2 regions of the Neptunomonas sp. CHC150 genome follow, and region 2 is predicted to be linked to the other one. Evidence: predicted binding sites of a transcription regulator. Region 2 holds the regulator's gene; the other holds the start of a gene.

Region 1 (10,571 bases), on a different contig from region 2:
GTTCATTACTTTGCTCGGCTAGCGGGCCTGAAAAGTCAAAAAGCTCACAGAGTATTTGCGCCATACGGCGGCTCATGCGTTGTGCAAAAACAGTACTGATATCTGACTTAGGCCGCTCCTCACGTTGAGCTTTTAGCCAAGCGTATAGATCCTCATCAGGAAAAAAATTGATCTCCAGATAGGCGTTTGGGGTCCAGTAAGATGAAATTTGCAAAATTGCGGGACCGCTTAAACCGCGATGCGTAAACAACATACTTTCACGGAACGTTGTTTCACCTACCGACACTTCAACAGGGTGTGACACACCAGCCAGAGGTTTAAGTACCTCCAACAGTTCCTTCTGCAGAGTCACAGGCACTAACGCAGCGGTGGTTGGCAGTACAGTCAGGCCATATTGCTTAGCTATATCATAAGCAAAACTGGTCGCTCCACCGTTGGGGATAGATAAACCACCCGTTGCAATTACCACAGATTCAGCCTCTATTTTGCCGATAGAGCTCGTTATGAGAAAACGATCACCTTTTTTTTCAATAGTGGCAACCTGCGCTTCTGTTTTGATGTCTACACCAGCCCAGTCGCATTCGGTCAATAAAACTTGCAGGATCTCTTTACTGCTGTCATTACAAAATAATTGGCCTAGCGTTTTTTCGTGGTATTCCACGCCATGGCGCTCAACTAACTCAATAAAATCCGAGACTCGATAACGGCTTAAAGCAGATTTACAAAAGTGGGGGTTGTCGGACACAAAGTTAGCATTCGTGTTGTGCAGATTAGTAAAATTGCATCGCCCACCACCCGACATTAAAATCTTACGGCCTATTTTTTTAGTGTGTTCTAACACAAGCACCGAGCGGCCGCGGTAACCCGCCGTCGCTGCACACATTAGCCCCGACGCGCCAGCACCGATAACAACCACATCTGTTTTCACGCTATGAGTTAACCTTTTTCGCTATCGCTGTTGTGTTCGGCTTGTTGCTGCTGCGCCATTTTTTTGATTTTCTCGGCTAAACGTCCGCCTTTAGGCTGCTTTTGTTCGTTACTATCTGCTTTAGCCTCTTCCGCTTCTTTTACTTTTTGATACACGGATTTATGTTTTTTCTTTTTCTCAAGTCCGCGTTTACGACGCGTCTCGTAGCTGTCTTCTTCGGTTAATTTATCGCGCTTATCAGGTGATATACGGATGTCTAAATGCCCTACAGTTGGGCGCTTTTTCTTTGTTCGGCTCATAATCTTTAGCTCTTAAATCTATTAGTAGGGTTTATTACCCGTACGCTCATTTTTGTTTGCTTCTACTTCTGCTTCCGCCTCGGCCAACGCCTGCGCCTCTAAACGTAAACGCTCCTGCTCTGCCCACTTAATTTCCCACTCTGCTACTGTTTCAAAACTGATAGCACCCATTTTACCCGAACGCATATCATGCAGTAGCACTTCTGACGCTTTGTGGCGATCGATAACACCGCCGGGGCGTAGGCCTCCGCGCTTACGACCTATTTCATCGAGCAACTCATCACTTCCAACGGGAATACTTTTTAACTTATAACGTGTTTCCAAATACTGAGGGTATGTATCTAGCATAAACTTAGCGGCATACAGGGCTACTAATTCATACTCAATGGCGGTGTCTCTAATTGCACCACTGGCCGCTAAACGGTATCCAGAATCGACATCTTCAATTTTGGGCCATAAAAAACCTGGCGTATCTGACAGCGCCATACCGTTTTTTAGGGTATACCGTTTTTGATTTTTTGTGACAGCCGGCTCATTACCTACTTTAGCGATACGACGTCCTAACAACGCATTGATTAACGTAGACTTCCCTACGTTAGGAATCCCCATGATCATCGCCCTAACGGGACGATCATGGTTAGCACGAGTAGGCACCATTAATTTGCACATATCTGGGATCTTTTGAACCAGCTTTTTTTGATCTTGGCTAAGCGCGATCGCCTTAATGCCCTCTTGTGCATTATAAAAGTCTAACCAAGCTTGTGTTTTAACCGGATCGGCTAAATCAGCCTTGTTTAAAATCTTAAGCACAGGTTTACCTTTGCGTAGACTTTCAACTAACGGGTTCTCACTCGACTTAGGTAAGCGGGCATCAAGCACTTCTATTACGGCATCAATTTCATCGATCACTTGAGCGATTTCTTTGCGCGCCTTGTGCATGTGTCCGGGAAACCAGTTAATCGCCATCGTATTCTCCTGCTGTAGATGCGCACATTATACCAGTCTCTAAAGGAAGACGCTGATTTACACTCAATTTTTCGCATTAACAGCCGTTAGCTTCTATATTGATATTCTAAGAAACACGAACAGGAACCTGCCAAATGTCCGACGCTAATTTGCAACCGCAAATTCTCATGGCTAGACAACCCATATTTGATGTAAAGCAACGTGTTGTTGCTTATGAGCTTTTATACCGCAGTGAGGCAGATTCTGAGCAAGCAACTTTTTTAGGTGGAAGCGCGGCTACTACTGAAGTGCTACTTAATGCATATACCTCAATTTCGGATGCCGGTTCGTTAAAGCGTGTTCCCGCTTTCATCAACCTTACTTATGATATTGTTGTAGAAGGAAAAATACCGGATCTTCCTCGTAAACAAGTTGTACTCGAATTACTTGAAGACGCCGAAGTTGATGAGGCATTTATTGCTGGCGTCAAAGCCCTGGTAGATGACGGGTACCGTATCGCACTGGACGATTTTATTTATAGCCCTAAATACGACCCCCTTTTGAAACTAGCTCACATAGTTAAAGTTGATGTTATGCATCATAACTACGATGAAGTTGTGGTCTTACTAAAACAAATTAAGCCTTTTAAAGTCACGTTGCTGGCCGAAAAAATAGAAACACACGAGAAACTAGAAGAGTGTATTTCTCTGGGATTTAAGTTATTCCAAGGGCACTTTTTGAGTAAGCCCAAGTTAATTACTGGGCGTAAAATTAACACCGGTCAAGTCGCACTTCTGCAGCTAATTCAAGAGCTGCAAAAGCCCGACGCTAAACCTGAAGCACTCCAAGCTCTAATTATCAAAGACCCGGTATTGACTTATAAACTACTCCGGATTGTCAATTCGGCGGCTAATTCATTAGTACGTAATGTAGAATCGATTAGTGATGCCATCGTTTTGTTGGGAATACCACAAGTTAAAAAATGGGCGACGCTCATCGCAATGACAGCCAACCCAGACAAACCCGAAGAGCTATCCAGAGCATTATTAATCCGCGGTCGAATGGCTGAACTGATTGCTGAAGCGCAAAAAAGCAATCATGCATCCAGTTACTTTATGGCTGGCATGATGTCTGGACTCGATGCCTTGCTCGACCTACAACAGGATCAACTGTTGGAACAAGTGCCTCTTGGGGATGAGATTAAGAAGGCCATTACCACAGGCGAAGGGCAAATAGGTCAAGTACTGACCGGCGTTATTGATTTTATTGCGGGGAACTGGGATACCCTACCAATAGACTTTGATGCCGACTTATACGATCAAGCCTACCGAGAATCACTGGACTGGACACGTGAAGCCATGCAAGCGATGGCCGAAACAGACTAACGCCCACCTCCACTTCATTCTGACCAAGGCCAGTTCAAGCTTATTGCTGCTGGCCTCTCTACTCACGTTACAGGCTACGCTACACTCTACCTATTGTTTAATGTATTCAAGTAGCGCCAAGGTAGAACATGATACACATTGCCATCATAGGTAGCGGCCCCAGTGGTTGCTACATCGCTGATTACTTAGCTAAAAAGCTCGATAACGCCCAAATTGACGTATTTGATCAGCAACCAACGCCATTTGGCTTGGTTAGAAATGGGGTTGCTCCCGACCATCTCATTACCAAAAACATTACTCGTCAATTAGAAAAAGCATTTGCTCGACCCAATGTGCGTTTTATTGGAGGTGTGCGTATAGAATCTACCCCTCAAGCTCACTCTTACTGCGCATCATTAACGCCTTTAGAGCTTGAAAAGCACTACAACATTATCGTATTGGCAACAGGAGCCACACACGATAGGCAGCTAGATTTACCAAACCAAGACATAAATGGGGTCTACCCTTCCGGGGCATTGGCAGCATGGTATAACGGGGATCTAACTCAGAACCAGCATCCCTATATTGGTACAAAAATTGGCATTATTGGACATGGAAACGTTGCTTTAGATGCCGCTCGGCTATTACTCAAAACTCGCGAACAACTCTTAAAGAGTGACATGCCCGATCATGTAATCAATGCCCTAACCGAATCCCAACCTAACCGCGATATTTATTTAATTGGCCGAGGCAGCGCTGCGAACGCTCACTTTTCCTCAGGAATGATCGCCGAAATTTTAGAACTTCCCAATGTCGCCTGCTATCGCACTGACACAAACATAACCGAGGAATTGCCACCCGATGTTCTCAAGCTGATACCTAAAGAGCACCACAGAGATCGACTAAAAAACCTAGCGTTATTCAGGAAAATACCTGTTCTCAACGGTGACCTTGTAAAGATAAGGCCAGCTCACTCGCCACGATTAACCTTTATATTTGACACTACACCAGTCAAATTAAATGGGGAAGAACGAGTAGAAGCTATCGACTTACGTACCTCTGATGAGACCAAGACCCGACTACCGATCGATACGTTAATAACTGCGATTGGCTTTGAGCAATCGCCGACTTCGCTTAATTTCACCGAACCCACTTATTCGGTAGGCTGGTGTAAAAATGGGGCAAAGGGTGTCATTCAAAGCAATCGGGTTGATGCGGTAAATACAGCAAGAGACATTATTAATGCAGTGCAACAAAGCGTTCCCTGCGACAAGATTGGTTATCGTGGTATAAAAGCAATATTAGATACTCAACCTGCGCTCATTACGTCTTTTAGTGACTGGAAACGTATCGATGAACATGAACGAAATGCAACAACAGAAGATAGACCACGTAAAAAACTAACTGACTATGCAACGCTGACAGCACTCATTAATGCAGGCAAATAACTAGCTTTGCCGACCTTGATACAACTTAACAGAAGCTTTTAACTATGCCTTTATCGACACCTTCAAATCGATCATTATTTCATACCCGCTCCGTCAAATGCCAAGGGTATAAACGTGAAGACGGGTTATGGGACATTGAAGGCCATATGACTGATGTAAAAGCCTATGATATGCCACACCCTGATACCTCAGATAAAACGCTTAAAGCTAATCAGGCACTCCACGATATGTGGTTACGTATTACCGTAGATATGGACTTGGTAATACATGATGCCGAAGCGGCAATGGATAGTACGCCGTTTGAGTATTGCCCCCAAATAACCCCAGCTTACAAACAGTTGATTGGATTACAAATCAAAGGGGGTTTTACAAAACAAGTTAAAGCCTTGCTTGGGGGCATTAATGGCTGCACCCATTTAATCGAATTGCTTGGCCCGATGGCAACAACCGCATTCCAAACAACCCATCAAATACGTCGCCAAACGCAAGATTGGACAGAGACAGGTCCTGTACCCAAAATTATGGATACCTGCCACTCGTGGAGCCGAAGCGGCCCAGTTGTAAAAAGGAAGTGGCCACACTTTGCATCAGACGCTGAAAACGATTCGTGAAACCACTATAGAAAAGAAACGTAACCAACTGATTTATAAACCATAGATAAACAATTATTATCTATGGCTTAACTCTCATATAGGCAGCCTTGCTTAGCTCTCAGCTGATAAAGTGAGTGGCTCTGCAGACACCAGCACACCGTTATTATCAGCATACACATATTGTCCTGGCACAAAAGTTACCCCACCAAACGTGACAGGGACATTCAAATCTCCTAAACCACGCTTATCCGTTTTCATTGGGTGTGTACCTAACGCTTGGACACCCACATCGAGCTGCCCTATGGCATTCACATCACGCAAACAGCCATTAATGATGATGCCTTCCCATTCATTTTTTTCAGCTTTTTCAGCTAACATATCCCCTAACATGGCACGCCGCATAGAAGCCCCGCCATCAATAACTAAAACTTTGCCTTTGCCAGGCAAAGCCACTTGTTCACGCACTAGAGAGTTATCTTCGAAAGCTTTGATGGTCACAATCTGCCCCCCAAAGGTTTCTCGCCCACCAAAATTACCAAACATTGGCTCAACAACTTGTACTAAATCAGGAAACTGATCACATAGTTCCGGCAATAAATCTTCCATGGGTTTCTCCTTAAGGCAATAAAAGACATGACATTACTATTGTAAATTTCGCACCTGCAAAATGCACTACAACCATTGACCTACTCACCGGGACATTAAGAGTTCGATATTAGCTGATTACTGAGCCTTACCCTTGTGAGGCACGTATGAAGATGAAAGTTTTTCAATCAGGCGTTTGATTCACTTTAGATAGTCTAGGCTTAGTCGATATATACGATAAGTAAATCAAGTTTGGGGCGGGAGCATGTCCATTACATTGTATTCACAGTTCACATCCGGTTTTCAGAACTCTATGGTTAGTTACCAAGATTCTTTAAATGCCCGGACGCCACAAGCCGCTTCTGAAGATACGGTACTCAACCGATTAGCCGAAAATATTCCAGGTATGAGTGCTGGGGATCTTAAATCATTGGACAGTGATGATTTCTCGCCTGAGAAGGTAGCTAACCGGATCGGAGATTTTGTTGCTCAAGGGCTAGAAGCCGCTCGTCGTAGTGGGCGTTCAGAAGAAGACATCCAGAATATGTATAACGCTGCCGTATCTGGCGTAGAAAAAGGCTTTGCTGAAGCAAGAGACATTCTCGACAACTTAGGTGCTCTTAAGGGCTCCATAGCAGAAAATATTGATGAAACAGAAAAGCAAACGTTTGCTGCTTTGGATGCTATCAACCCATCAGCTCAAGATGCGGCCAATAGCGCTACTATCAGCCGACTAACAGCCGCCGAACGCTATGAGCAGTCAGAATCGCTATCTTTAAAAGTAACAACCCAAGATGGCGACGAAGTAACGATCAACTTTTCCAATCAAAGCCGCTATGAGCAGTCGTTTGGCGTTGAGTCTGATGGTTCAAACACATCTGCCCTATTCAACATAAGCCGAAGCGAAGCAAGCAACTACCAATTTTCGGTCAATGGCGACTTAGATAATGATGAGATTGACGCACTTCAAAATCTAATTAAAGACGTGAATGAAATCGCTGGCGAATTTTTCGATGGTGATACCCAAAAAGCCTTTGATATTGCGAGTGAGTACCAGATGGATAAATCCGAATTATCCTCTATGAACTTACAGCTCACACAAACTGAGCAATACAGCTCTGTGGCTAAATATAGCCAAGTAGAAAACCAAAACGCGGTGACACAAGATGCCGCTAAGCGCTTAGGTAACTACGCACAAAGCTTTGAAAATGCCAGCGCAGCCCCAACGCTAGACTTTGTGAAGGAGATCCGCGAATTTAGCCAAACACTATTAGAGTCACTGGTAACGCAGGATGCAAGATATCGAGAGGCCGATAGTGAACAGCAAAACCGTTATAACAGCCAGCTAGATGCCATAGCTGAACTGACTAACCGAATGCAACCGTCGTTTGTACACAATCAGGAGTAGCATACTCCTAAACCTTTCGGGGCCCTATGGGCCCCTTTTTAATGCCTATAAAAGTGATTAGTCTTCTATCTGGCAGCCCTTAGCAAATCTAACAATACTTGTGCAGGATGCGGTATTACCTGCTTATCCATCCGCTTAACCTGGCTTCGGCAAGAGTAACCAGTAGCCACTAACTTCCCTTTATTGTCCGGGTCGTTAACCACATCACTCCAACTTAAGTTATAGATAGTCTGAGAGGTCGCTAAGTTATCGGCTTCATGACCATAAGTACCGGACATACCGCAACACCCTACAGGCTGCACAGACAATGTTTGGCCTAAGTCGGTGAAAATTGATTGCCATTGACGTAAAGACGGTGCTGCCGATGTCTTTTCTGTGCAGTGGGATAACAGTTTATATTCACCGCTTCGTACATTCACAGCACGCTCTTTAATGCGTTCAGACTGAGTGGCTAACCACTCTTGAATGAGATTAACTTGCGGGGTCACCTCAACGACTTGAACATACTCTTGACGGTAAGTTAATGTCATAGAAGGATCCACTCCCACTAATGGGATGCCATGCGATTCTAGCGCTTTAAGCATGTCTGCATTTTTTATAGCCGCCTTTTCAAAAGCTTTCATAAAACCATGCACATGTAATGGCTTCCCATTTGGCATGAAAGGGGCGACCAGTACAAAAAAGCCTAATTCACGCAACAAATCGACTATATCAAGCACCAATGATGCTTCGAAATAACTCGTAAATGCATCTTGAACGATGATCACAGCTTTATCTCGCTGAGCAGGAGATAAGGTAGCGATCACCTGTGGTGTTGCTAATTCCACCGCCCTCTCTTGTAGCCCTTTAACCAAAGAACGTGCACTAATACTTGGGCTATCAACCATACCCACTGTTTGGCGCAGAACTCGTTTAACGACTTTATTTTCCATCGCCCAGTTATAAGGTGCGGGGAATTTAGCGATAGTCGGGATCATCATTTCTAACCCGCCTACCATATAGTCCTTCACTGGGCGCAGGTAGCGGCTGTAATACACTTCAAGGAAACGAGCTTTAAAGTCAGGCACATTGACTTTAATCGGACACTGACCCACACATGATTTACATGACAAGCAGCCTTTCATGGCCTCATGTACCTCATGCGAGTAATCGTACTCACCCTTCTTCTTATTCAGGGAGTTTTTAATACGCACCGGAAGTGACTTAATGAACGATGATTGTTTCACCTGTTCACTGGCATCTACCAGACTAACGCCTTGATTAGACATTAAGCGTAGCCATTCTCGCGTTAAAGATGCACGGCCTTTAGGTGAGTGTATACGCTGACGCGTACCTTTCCACGAAGGGCACATGGCATCTTTTGGATCGTAGTTATAACAAGCGCCGTTCCCGTTACAATACACAGCGGACCCATAAGCCGCTCGTGTGTCATCTGGAATCTGACGGTCCAATTGCCCGCGTGTTTGCACTTCATCTATTTTTAGCAGTTCTACACCGGCTAACAGAGGCGTCGCTATTTTACCCGGATTAAGCTGGTTATTTGGGTCAAACCAACCCTTTATGCGCTGCAATTCAGGATACAGCTCACCAAAAAATGCAGGGGCATATTCAGAACGAACGCCCTTACCATGCTCGCCCCATAGCAAGCCATTATATTTTTGGGTCAGCGCCGCCACTTGATCTGTAATTTCTCGAATTAAGTGCTCTTGCGCCTCATCTTTCATATCAATAGCCGGACGCACGTGTAAAACGCCCGCATCAACATGCCCAAACATCCCGTAAGCTAATCCGTGATTATCGAGCACAGCTCTAAATTCCATGATGTAATCAGCGAGGTTCTCCGGAGGAACTGCCGTATCCTCAACAAACGGTATAGGTCGGCGCTCACCTTTTGCGTTACCCAGTAAACCCACAGACTTTTTACGCATGCCCCAGATTTTGTTGATTTCGCCCGCGCCTAAGGCAACCGTATAACCAAAGCTCTTACCAGGCTGGCCCGAAACATCATCCAAGTGTGCGGTTAGGCGGTCAACTTTAGCACGCAGCTCCTCTTCATCATCAGACGTATACTCAACTAAATTAATCCCCTGTATTTCAGGGTCTCCTTCGTTGACAGGGAAATAACTGCGTACCGTATCCCACACAATATCGCCCATAGCCAAGTTAAGTACTTTGGAATCTACCGTTTCAATTGACGTTGGCCCCCAATCCATCAGCGCTTTAGCATCACGCATGCTGGTCTCAAAGCTGTCATATTGAATGTTGATCAAAGCCGAGTATTTGGGAATAGTCAGAACATTTAGTTTGGCTTCTGCAATAAAGCCTAATGAACCTTCACCCCCACACAGAATAGAATTTAAATTGAAGCGGCCTGATTCATCTCGAATATGCGCCAAGTCATATCCGGTCAAACAACGGTTCAGAGGTGGGAATTTGGCATCAATCACCGATTTTTTTTCAGTGTATAGCTGATCAAGATCGCGATGCACTTGGCCGATGAGCCCAGCTTGCTGCTTGATTTCTTCCAGCTCATCTTCCTCTAAAGCAAACGAATCCCACACCGTGCCATCGAGGAAAACACTGGTCAGTGATAAAACGTGATCGCGCGTTTTACCATACATGCAACTGCCTTGCCCGCTAGCGTCGGTATTAATCATTCCACCGACAGTCGCTCGGTTACTCGTGGACAATTCCGGTGCAAAAAATAACCCATAAGGTTTTAGAGCCGCATTTAATTGATCTTTAACAACGCCAGACTGCACCCTAACCCAGCGCTCTTGCACATTAATTTCTAGAATTTTGTTCATGTGCTTGGATACATCAACAACCAAACCATCGGTTAACGATTGTCCGTTCGTCCCTGTACCACCGCCTCTAGGTGTTAATACCACACTTTTAAAAGAAGGCTGCGCAGCAAGCTGTGCAATCAGCACCAAATCATCAGTTGATCTAGGATAAATAACACCTTGCGGCAATACTTGATAAATACTGTTATCCGTTG
Region 2 (10,571 bases):
CAGTAAACTCATTGTGAACTAAGTTAGAAGTGGAGGTCCAGTTACGGATATCCTTTGTTAAAAAATCAGAGGCACCTGCCTCTAGTGCCTTCAGTGTAATGTTAGCACCCTGACGAGTAAGAGAAGACAACATCAAGATAGATGTGGGACTATCGCGCATTATAATCTGGACGGCATCAATACCATTCATGTCTGGCATTTCAACATCCATTGTCACCACATCAGGCTTAAGCTGCTTGCACTTAGCAACGGCTTCTCGACCGTTTGAAGCAGATCCCACCACAATCAAACGATCGTCCTTAGCGACTAGGTCATGAATCCGCTTTCGAAAGAAGCCTGAATCATCAACAATTAAAACCCTGATTGGCTGCATTTAGATTCCCGCCAATACTGAGTTAGGTAGACGCGTAATTTTTAAGCAGATTAGGTATATCAATAATTAATGCGATACGCCCATCGCCCGTTATAGTCGCACCAGACAATCCAGGGGTACCATGCAGTATCGAACCTAGTGGCTTGATTACCACTTCTTCCTGCCCTACTAACTGGTCAACTACAAACCCAACACGCATTGTACCTACCGTTACGATAACCACATGGCCTTGCTCAGGCAGATCAGTAGACTCTTGCCCCTCAACTAGCCAACGCTTCATATGGAATAGCGGTAATGCTTGGTCGCGCACGATAATAACTTGCTGCCCATCAACAACGTTTGTTTTACGCAAATCAAGATTGAAGATTTCATTCACATTGACCAACGGCAAAGCGAATGCTTGATCTTCCAAAATAACCATTAGGGTCGGCATAATCGCCAAGGTCAATGGCACTTGAATAGCTATGCGTGTCCCTTGGTTAATGACAGAGTCTATATTTAACGTGCCGTTAAGCTGGGTAATTTTGGTTTTCACCACGTCCATACCCACGCCTCGGCCTGACACATCAGAGACTTCTGTTTTGGTTGAAAACCCTGCTTGGAAAATCAAGTTGAAACATTCTTGATCAGACAGTCTGTTAGCGGCTTCTTGATCCAGCACACCACGACTAACAGCAATTTTACGCAGTTTTTCGGGGTCCATGCCGGCACCATCATCTTGAATAACTAACAAGATGTGATCGCCTTCCTGCTCCGCTGAGAGCAATACGTGACCTTCACGCGGTTTCCCTACACCTTCACGCACTTCTGGCGCTTCTATACCGTGATCGACGGAGTTACGCACTAAGTGAATCAGCGGATCAGCTAACGCTTCCACCAAGTTTTTATCTAAATCGGTTTCTTCACCTCGCAGCTCAAGACGAATTTCCTTCTTCAAACTACGGGATAGGTCTCGAATCAAGCGCGGGAAGCGGCCAAAGACCTTTTTCACCGGCTGCATACGTGTTTTCATCACTGACATTTGTAAGTCAGCTGTAACCATATCCAGTGTGCCTAAGGCTTTTGCCATTTCTTCATCTTCGCGTGATGCGCCTAAACGCACCAAACGGTTACGCACTAATACCAGCTCACCGACCATGTTCATAATTTTATCAAGTAAGCGCGTATCGACTCGCACATTACTCTCGGGAGGGGGAGCTTTTTGATTGTTTTTCTGCGCTGCAGGAGCCGAAGCCGTACTCACCGGCAAACTTGGTTCGCTTGATTCTGCAGGTTGAGCTGGCGCTTCCTCACTAGGCGCATCACTTTGAGCAAAAGCGCCTTGTCCTTGAGCTTGGAGATCATCCAACAAGCTTTCGAATTCATCATCGGTAATTAAATCAGAACTGGCCGATTCGCTAACTTGAGGGGCGGATGTATCGTTTTCCATACCGGGAGCTCCGTTTTCGCCATGCAGCTCGTTCAACAGAGACTCGAACTCATCTTCAGTAATCAAATCATCACTAACAGGCTGCTCTTGTAGGGGTGCTACATCATTGAGCAGCATATCGAATTCATCATCAGCCGAGCCGGCAGCGGGTTTCGCTACAGGTGCTGGCGTAGCTTTCGGTGCAGCAACCGGAGCGGGTTCAGGTGCAGATTCTATAGGCTGGGAAGGCGCCGCTGGGGCCGCTTTACCGGCCGCATCAGGTACACGCCCCTCACAGTACGCTTGCAAAGCACTCAATAGCGAGGGGGCCGCTGGCGATGGGGACTGGCCAGACCGGACATCATCAAACATGCTGTTGAGCGTATCCAATGACTGCAAAACGACATCCATTAAATCAGATGTGATTTTTACTTCACCATTGCGCAGCAAATCAAACAGGTTTTCTGCTTTGTGGCAACACTCAACCATGGCCTCTAACTGCAAGAAGCCTGCGCCGCCTTTTACGGTATGAAATCCTCGAAATATCGCATTTAGTAAATCTTTGTCGTCCGGGCTTTTCTCAAGATCTACTAATTGCTCTGATAGCAACTCGAGAATTTCTCCCGCCTCAACAAGAAAGTCTTCAAGAATTTCGTTATCTACATCCAAACCCATAGGAAGCTCCTAATCAAAAACCTAAGCTCGATAGCAGATCGTCAACATCGTCTTGACAGGTAGCAACGTCAGGATTTCTTCCTGCTAGTTGTGGACCTTCTGCTGCAATCGGGTCTTTTTTATTGTGAACTTGCTCTTTAGCTAAGGATTCAACACCGCTAATGCTTTCGACTTTAGAGGCCATCTCTACTAAATGAACAAGGCTGGCTTCCAATTGGGTTACCAGCGTTATTACTTTTCTGATCAACTGCCCAGATAGATCCTGCGAGCTCTGGGCAACCAGTATTTCGGTTAATTGTTCTCGCATCTCTGAAACAGTATCGGCTGATTCTTGCTCTAACTGACAGGTTCTATCGTAAACACCCCTTAGGCCTTCGTACTCACCTTCCAGCTGACCTACGAGAGACAAAAGGTTTTTAAATCTGTCAGTTTGATCATCCATCCTAGAAACCAACAATAGAGACTTATCGACTCTATCCATGGTTTCATGAGCCGTTTTTTCTGTTAGTTCAATGACATAATTAAGGCGCTCTGTCGCATCTTCCATGATGGGAATAGAACCACCAGGATCAATGTTACTGAATTGCTCGACATCCACTGAGGCAGAAAAAGACTTGATCGCCTCATGCAAACCTCGCGTTAGGTGGCCTACTTCATTGTAGAAGGCATGATGGCGGAACTCTTGAAGCTCTTGGATAATGTTCATAGCCGAGCTTAAGTCACCCTGCTGAGTGGCCAGCATAAGCTCCTCAGCCTTGGCGCGAAGCCCATCTTCAAAGTTACCCAGACCTATTGAAATATCTGATTCGGACATAGTGCTAACTACCTTTGGTCTGCTTAACCATCAATACGCTGGAAGATTTTTTCGAGTTTTTCTTTCAGCACAGCGGCCGTAAATGGTTTAACAACATAACCATTTACGCCAGCCTGAGCAGCTGCAATTATTTGCTCGCGCTTGGCTTCCGCAGTTACCATCAAGATGGGTATTGATTTTAGGTTAGGATCAGCACGGACTACTTTAACGAGATCGATTCCCGTCATGCCTGGCATGTTCCAATCGGTCACTAGAAATTGAATGCCGCCTTGCTGAAGAATAGGCAGGGCCGTTTTACCGTCGTCTGCTTCAACAACATTGTTGAAACCAAGATCGCGCAGTAAGTTTTTAATAATACGTCTCATTGTAGAGAAATCATCTACTACAAGAATCTTAATGTCTTTTTTCAAGACAACATCCCCCAAATTCAGAAATACACACTAGCAAAAACTAAATGTGACATTAGCCTGACTAAAATCTAGACCAGTTTTCTGGAAAATGGCTACTCAGAGATAAGATTTATTGCCAATCTCTGAGTCGACCACGTAATCGGTGGGCTGCTTGACTGTGAATTTGACTCACGCGGGACTCGCTTACGCCTAAAACTTCACCTATTTCTTTTAAGTTAAGTTCTTCGTCGTAATAGAGCGCTAAGACCAGTTTTTCTCGCTCCGGCAATGTCGTGATCGCATTAGCCAGGGCGCTTTTGAAAGCATTTTTCTCACCATGGATGCTAGGCCCAAGGTCATCCCCTGTTACTTGCTGTCCTGGTGTATCTTCACCGTCTGAACTAGTGAGCTCTTCAAAACTGAATAACCGGCTTTCCACAGAGTCTTTCAACAGATCATGATACTCAGCCACACTAATATCCATTTCGGCCGCTATTTCAGAATCTGAAGCATCTCTTCCGGTTTCTCCTTCAATTTTTTTGATAGCTTCGTTTATTCGGCGACCATTACGGTGAACAGAACGAGGAGTCCAGTCGCCACGACGTACCTCATCGATAATAGAACCACGTATGCGGATACCCGCATAGGTCTCAAAACTTGCACCCTTGGTGGCATCGTATTTTTTGGCTGCCTCCAGCAAACCAATCATACCTGCCTGTATTAGGTCATCTAACAGTACGCTCGCAGGCATACGCCCCATTAAATGGTGAGCAATACGCTTAACTAACGGCGCATACTGTTGAATTAAATCATTGCTAGAAGCTGTATCTTGCGGGTTGTACATGGAGCCCCTTCCAGACCCGAAAATTAAACACCCTGAACCAATTGTTCAACAAAGAATTCCAAATGGCCTCTCGGCATGCTTTGCACTGGCCAACTGTCAACTCGGGTAGCTAACTGTTTATAGGCCAATGCGGCTTTACTCTTTGGAAACGCTTTAAGTACAGGTACTTGTCGCTGTACTGATTTGCGAACGCTCTCATCATAAGGTATTGAGCCGACGTATTGAAGTGTTACATCAAGGAACCGGTCAGTTACTGTAAGTAACTTGTTAAACATGCTCCTACCTTCGGTATCGGTATATACCATGTTCGCTAAAACTCTAAAGCGCGTCATACGATAATCGCGATTGAGTAGTTTAATCAAGGCATATGCATCAGTAATTGACGTTGGTTCATCGCAAACAACAACAAGCACCTCTTGTGCTGCCCTAACAAAGCTTACCACTGAATCAGATATACCGGCCGCTGTATCAATGATCAACACATCCATTTCATCGGCAACGTCATTAAATGCATAGATCAATTCAGCATGCTCGTGAGCACTTAATGAGGTCATGGCTTGTGTACCAGAACTGGCCGGCACGATCCGAACATTGTCGTTTACGTCTAACATAACATCCGTCAAACGGCACTCACCTGCCAATACATCACTAATGTTACGCTTAGGCCTTAGCCCTAACATGATATCGACATTGGCTAGACCTAAATCAGCATCCATCAGCACAGCTTTACGACCCATCTCGCCCAAGGCTAATGACAAGTTCACTGATACGTTGGTTTTACCAACGCCGCCTTTACCGCCAGTGACGGCGATGACTTTTACAGGGTGGTGACTATTCATGTGCACATCTACTTCAACTTGCGGAAGGAAGGGCGGAACTGCCCGGCGCACTGCGCTGGCGTTCTCGTTCCAGCGCTTTTTGAGCGGTAACAACAGCACGACTAACGAGATCATTGCGCTGTGCAACTTCTATGTCATCGGGTACTTTTTGTCCATCGGTCACATAGGCTATGGGAAGGTTGCGCTCAACAGCCAATGTCAGCGCCTCTCCTAGGCTGCCTGATTCATCCAGCTTACTTAACACGCACCCATTTAAACCAATGCTATGATAGTTATCGTACGCATCGTCTAAAACTTGACGCTGACTTGAGCATGACAAGACCAACAACTTTTTCATCCGTACCGACACGCCCTCAAGCATCGCTTTTTGCGCCAAGCTAGGGCCTTCATGCTGACTCATCCCTGCGGTATCGATTAGCACTAAACGCTTCCCGCGCAACGAAGCGAGTACATCCTCTAGCGTATTCTGTTCATCAACTACCCGCACTGGCACATCCAAAATACGACCAAAGGTCTTTAATTGCTCATGTGCGGCGATACGGTAGCTATCTGTCGTGACCATCGCCAAACCTGAACTACCATGCTGCAATACGTAACGTGCCGCCAGCTTGCCAATAGTGGTTGTTTTGCCCACGCCTGTCGGCCCAACAAAAGCAATCATCCCACCACGTGATATATAGTCTTCACTCATAACAGGCACAGACTCTGTCAGCCGAGACAATGCTGAGCGCCATGCTTTTGATAACTCAAGATTAGGGTCTACTGAGTGGATTAAATGCTCGGTTAATTTTGCACCTAACCCGACACGTTCAAATCGCTTGGCTAGCTTCCCTTCAATGCTATTAGGATTGGAATGATTCGCCACATCACTGCGGCTCTTACGCTCTTCAACCCATACTTTACGGGAAGAAATTTGCATTTGCTGCTCTAAAAGGGCTTTAAGTTGTTTGATCTCATCTTGCATGGACTCAATAGCAACATGATCTCGGGTAGCTGATAAAGCATCAGGCTTAGTCGTTTCTAAACGCTCATCAGCTAGATCGTCATCTGCCATCCAGTCCAGCGTATCGTTAGGTACCCGCCTATTTATTGCCGGCGTTGCATCTGTGCCTTGCTTAGGTTTTAGCGACTCTAGGATCATTTTGAGATCCTCTTCGTCGTCTGGGTCGATCTGACGGTTACGGCTACCATGATCGGCCAACGGCTTAGAACCACCAGCACCTTCCTGGGCTTCAGCAATACGCATACGTGCTCGGCGCAGCTCTTCATCTAGATCAGCGCGAGTTTTAACCGCTTGAACCGCGGCCTGCTCTTCCCGTTCTTTTTTATGGGCTTGCTCACGAGCAAACTCAGCTTGAGCTGCTTCAAACTCATGTTCATGAGCGGCAACTACTTCAACACCACCCGCAACACGGTGATTGGAAACAATGACAGCATCAGGACCGATCTCTTCCCGGGCCCGGCGCATCGCTTGTCTCATATCAGGTGCAAATATTCGTTTAACCTTCATCTCAGTCATCCGTGCTCAGGGTGTCTAATATCATGCTATCGCGCCTGCCCACCAACGGTGGACACAATGGTAATCTTTTTATTCTCTGGTATTTCTTGATAAGAAAGCACATGTATTGTCTGTTCACTATACCTGACAAATTTAGCCATGAGCGGTCTCACCGGTGCAGCAACTAATAAAATCGAAGGCTGTCCCATCATTTCTTGTTTTTGTGCGGCTTCAACCAAAGAGTTTTGTAAACGTTCGGCCATACCCGGCTCCAACGCTAGCCCTTGGTCACTGCCTTGGCTTTGCTGTACCGACCCTAATAACAGCTGCTCTAATTTAGGATCTAACGTTACAACAGGTATTTCTGGTTCTGGACCGTTAATCGTTTGAATGATCAAGCGCGAGACAGCCACACGAACTGATGCCGTCAACGCAACGGGGTCTTGGGTGCGAGTGGCCGCATCAGATAAGGCCTCCGCCACACTGCGGAAATCTTTCAACGGTACATGCTCCATGAGCAAGTTTTGCAACACTTTTAACAACACACTTATAGATAGCTTGGTAGGCACAAGGTCTTCAACCAACTTGGGAGACGTTTTTGCCAGCATATCCAACAATTGCTGTACTTCTTCATGCCCTAGCAGCTCATGAGCGTGATTCTGTAAAATTTGGTTTAAGTGTGTTGCTACCACCGTACTAGCATCTACAACGGTATAACCTAATGTTTGAGCATGCTCCCGCTGCCCTGGCTCAATCCACGTTGCTGCTAAACCAAATGCGGGATCTTTTACTTCAACACCTTTCAACGAACCAAACACTTGTCCCGGATTAATCGCTAAATCACGGTCTGGAAAAATATCAGCTTCGCCTGCCACAACGCCCATCAAAGTGATGCGATAAGCTCCCGGCATCAGATCCAAGTTATCGCGAATGTGAACAGAAGGCACTAAAAAACCTAAATCTTGCGACAGCTTTTTGCGCACGCCTTTTATGCGATTAAGTAGTTGTCCACCCTGTAGCTTATCCACCATTGGGATCAAGCGATAACCTACTTCAAGCCCCACCATATCCACGGGCATGACATCTGACCAGTCCAGATCCTTGGCATCATCAGGCGATTCGGAGGCTTTCGGTTCTGATTTCATCTGCTGTTCGACTTCGGCTTTTACGCGCGCCCGCTCTTTTTGGCGAATCAGGAACCAAGCAGCTCCGCCACAAGCCGCCGCTAATGATAGAAAAGCGACATGCGGCATACCCGGAACCAACCCCATAATCATCATAATAGCGGCCGTTACTATCAAAGCACGAGGCGAACCAAACATCTGGCTAATGATTTGCGTACCCATATCATTAGACGAGTTTTGACGCGTCACCATGATGGCGGCAGCCGTGGAGAGTAAAAGCGAAGGGATTTGAGCGACCAAGCCATCACCAATCGTCAACAGCGAGTAATATTCAACAGCGACATCAAAACTTAAGTCATGCTGGATTAAGCCTATGAGCAAGCCGCCTAAAATATTAATAACCAGAATTAAAATACCTGCGACAGCATCGCCCCGCACAAACTTAGAAGCACCATCCATAGCCCCATAAAAGTCGGCTTCTTGCGTTACGTCCTGACGCCGCTGCTTGGCATCTTCTTGATTAATGAGCCCAGCATTCAAATCAGCATCAATCGCCATCTGCTTACCCGGCATAGCATCCAACGTAAAACGCGCACTCACCTCTGAGATACGCCCTGCACCTTTGGTAACAACGACAAAGTTAATAATGACCAGGATAAGAAAGACAACAATACCTACGACATAGTTACCACCGATAACCACGGAGCCAAAGGCTTCGATTACTTTACCGGCAGCGTCGCCTCCTTCATGGCCATACATGAGTACTACACGTGTCGATGCCACGTTCAGGGCTAGTCGCATTAAAGTAGATAAAAGCAAGATCGTCGGAAAAACTGCAAAATCGAGCGGTCTAAGCGAGTAGACACTAACTAAAAGCACAACGATGGATAATGCAATATTGAATGTGAACAAAACATCCAATAAAAAGGCAGGCATAGGCAGCATGACCATCGCCAAGATGACCAACAAAAACAGCGGTATGCCTAAGTTTCCTTGGCTCAACCCCCGCATATTTTGCATAACTGCTGTTCTATCCAACCCAACCTCTCGTCAAAAAAATGACACAACAAACACAATAACGTCAAAAAAACATCATAAATACTGAAATTTGCTATTTATCAACAAATAGCTGACATCAACCCAGAATAATTGCAATTTTTGTGCCGTTAATACAACGCAATAGCGTCAATATTAGAACAGTTTGCGGATTACGCGAATGTAAAACAGATAGCGATGGGTCGGCGTTACGTAGAGGGAGTTTCTGTACGCAACTCAGGAGGGATAATGAGCTCACGATCAGCAGGACGTACAGGTTTTTCCCCCTCACGCTTTTGGTAGCGCTTGAGCTGGAAGACATAAGCCAATACTTGCGCGACAGCTTTATACAAGCCAGCTGGTATTTCCTGATCCAGTTCTGTATTGAAATAAATAGCTCGCGCCAACGCTGGGGACTCAAGAATAGGTACTTGATATTCATTACCGATTTCTCGGATTTTTAACGCGACAAAATCAGCGCCTTTTGCAACAACAACCGGAGCATTTCGATGATCCGCCATGTATTTAAGCGCTACAGAAAAATGTGTCGGGTTGGTAATAATCACATCCGCTTCGGGAACTTCCTTCATCATCTGACGCTGAGCAATCTCTCGCTGCATCTGACGAATCCGCCCCTTGACCTCTGGCTTACCTTCCGTATTTTTCATTTCATCTTTGACCTCTTGCAAGGTCATTTTTAGCTTTTTACTGTAATCATGTAACTGAAAAGGAACATCAATTGCTGAGATGATAATCAGGCTAGCGCTCATAATTAGAAAAGCCCAAGCCACCATATCAGTCGCGTGCAATATGGCGGTTCGTATATTTTGCGCACCTAAGCCGTACAGTTCCGGTTGCAGCGTCATTAGCACAAATACAGCAAAGGCCATGACGACCAAGAACTTACCAATTGCCTTAATCAGCTCAACTAATGCTTTAACTGAAAACATCCGCTTAATCCCCGCGCCCGGATTAAGCCGACTCAGCTTAGGCTGAATAGATTGCCCACTAAAATTCCAGCCACCTAATGCAATGGGAGCGAGCAATGCCGCAGCCAGCACAAAGGCCATAAACCCAGCAACCGAAATAGCACCCTCATAAACCGAGGCCGCCAGTTGAATAATCATCATTTGGGGATCAAAAGCCTGCTCGCGGCTAAGCTCAAAGCCTGACATCATCATGCCCGCAATGTGACTAGCGGTGTAGCTACCAAACATCAACATAGCGGCCGCCGCTGCCATAAGCAAAGCGGTAGAGTTCAGTTCTCGCGATCGCGGAATGTCGCCTTTTTCGCGTGCATCCCGCAATCGCTTGGGGGTGGGCTCTTCGGTTTTTTCCTGACCTGTCTCTTCTGCCACGTTATTGCTCCAAGAGGCTCTGAATAACCGCTAACGCATGGTCAGCAATCACTTCAAACTGCCCCAAAAACCCTGACAAGCTCATCCACGTAATGACAAGCCCAAGCGTCATGGTTAATGGAAAACCAATTGCAAAAATATTTAGCTGCGGTGCTGCTTTTGTCATTATGCCAAACGCTAAATTAATAACCAGCAACGAGGTCACCGCAGGTAA

The links. The regulator FliA, encoded in region 2, starts transcription of late flagellar genes. The targets are predictions, from matches to a motif close to CTAAAGTTNNNNNNNNNNCNGCCGATA.
Region 1: the regulator FliA is predicted to act here: its motif matches at 6,367-6,393, upstream of OW491_RS08120 (DUF5610 domain-containing protein).

Annotation. Positions count from the first base shown of each region.
Region 1 covers NZ_JAPNXU010000006.1:438,375-448,945, reverse strand. Annotated here, with positions in the region: gene OW491_RS08155 (NAD(P)/FAD-dependent oxidoreductase) at 1-928, opposite strand, end outside; gene OW491_RS08150 (hypothetical protein) at 937-1,227, opposite strand; gene ylqF (ribosome biogenesis GTPase YlqF) at 1,249-2,193, opposite strand; gene OW491_RS08140 (HDOD domain-containing protein) at 2,328-3,557, shown strand; gene OW491_RS08135 (FAD-dependent oxidoreductase) at 3,686-4,984, shown strand; gene OW491_RS08130 (DUF2889 domain-containing protein) at 5,029-5,595, shown strand; gene rraA (ribonuclease E activity regulator RraA) at 5,689-6,183, opposite strand; gene OW491_RS08120 (DUF5610 domain-containing protein) at 6,428-7,570, shown strand; gene OW491_RS08115 (FAD-binding and (Fe-S)-binding domain-containing protein) at 7,636-10,571, opposite strand, start outside.
Region 2 covers NZ_JAPNXU010000010.1:2,024-12,594, forward strand. Annotated here, with positions in the region: gene OW491_RS11785 (chemotaxis response regulator protein-glutamate methylesterase) at 1-373, opposite strand, end outside; gene OW491_RS11790 (chemotaxis protein CheA) at 396-2,456, opposite strand; gene OW491_RS11795 (protein phosphatase CheZ) at 2,470-3,270, opposite strand; gene cheY (chemotaxis response regulator CheY) at 3,294-3,680, opposite strand; gene OW491_RS11805 (RNA polymerase sigma factor FliA) at 3,790-4,503, opposite strand; gene OW491_RS11810 (MinD/ParA family protein) at 4,527-5,342, opposite strand; gene flhF (flagellar biosynthesis protein FlhF) at 5,356-6,852, opposite strand; gene flhA (flagellar biosynthesis protein FlhA) at 6,888-8,984, opposite strand; gene flhB (flagellar biosynthesis protein FlhB) at 9,209-10,357, opposite strand; gene fliR (flagellar biosynthetic protein FliR) at 10,359-10,571, opposite strand, start outside.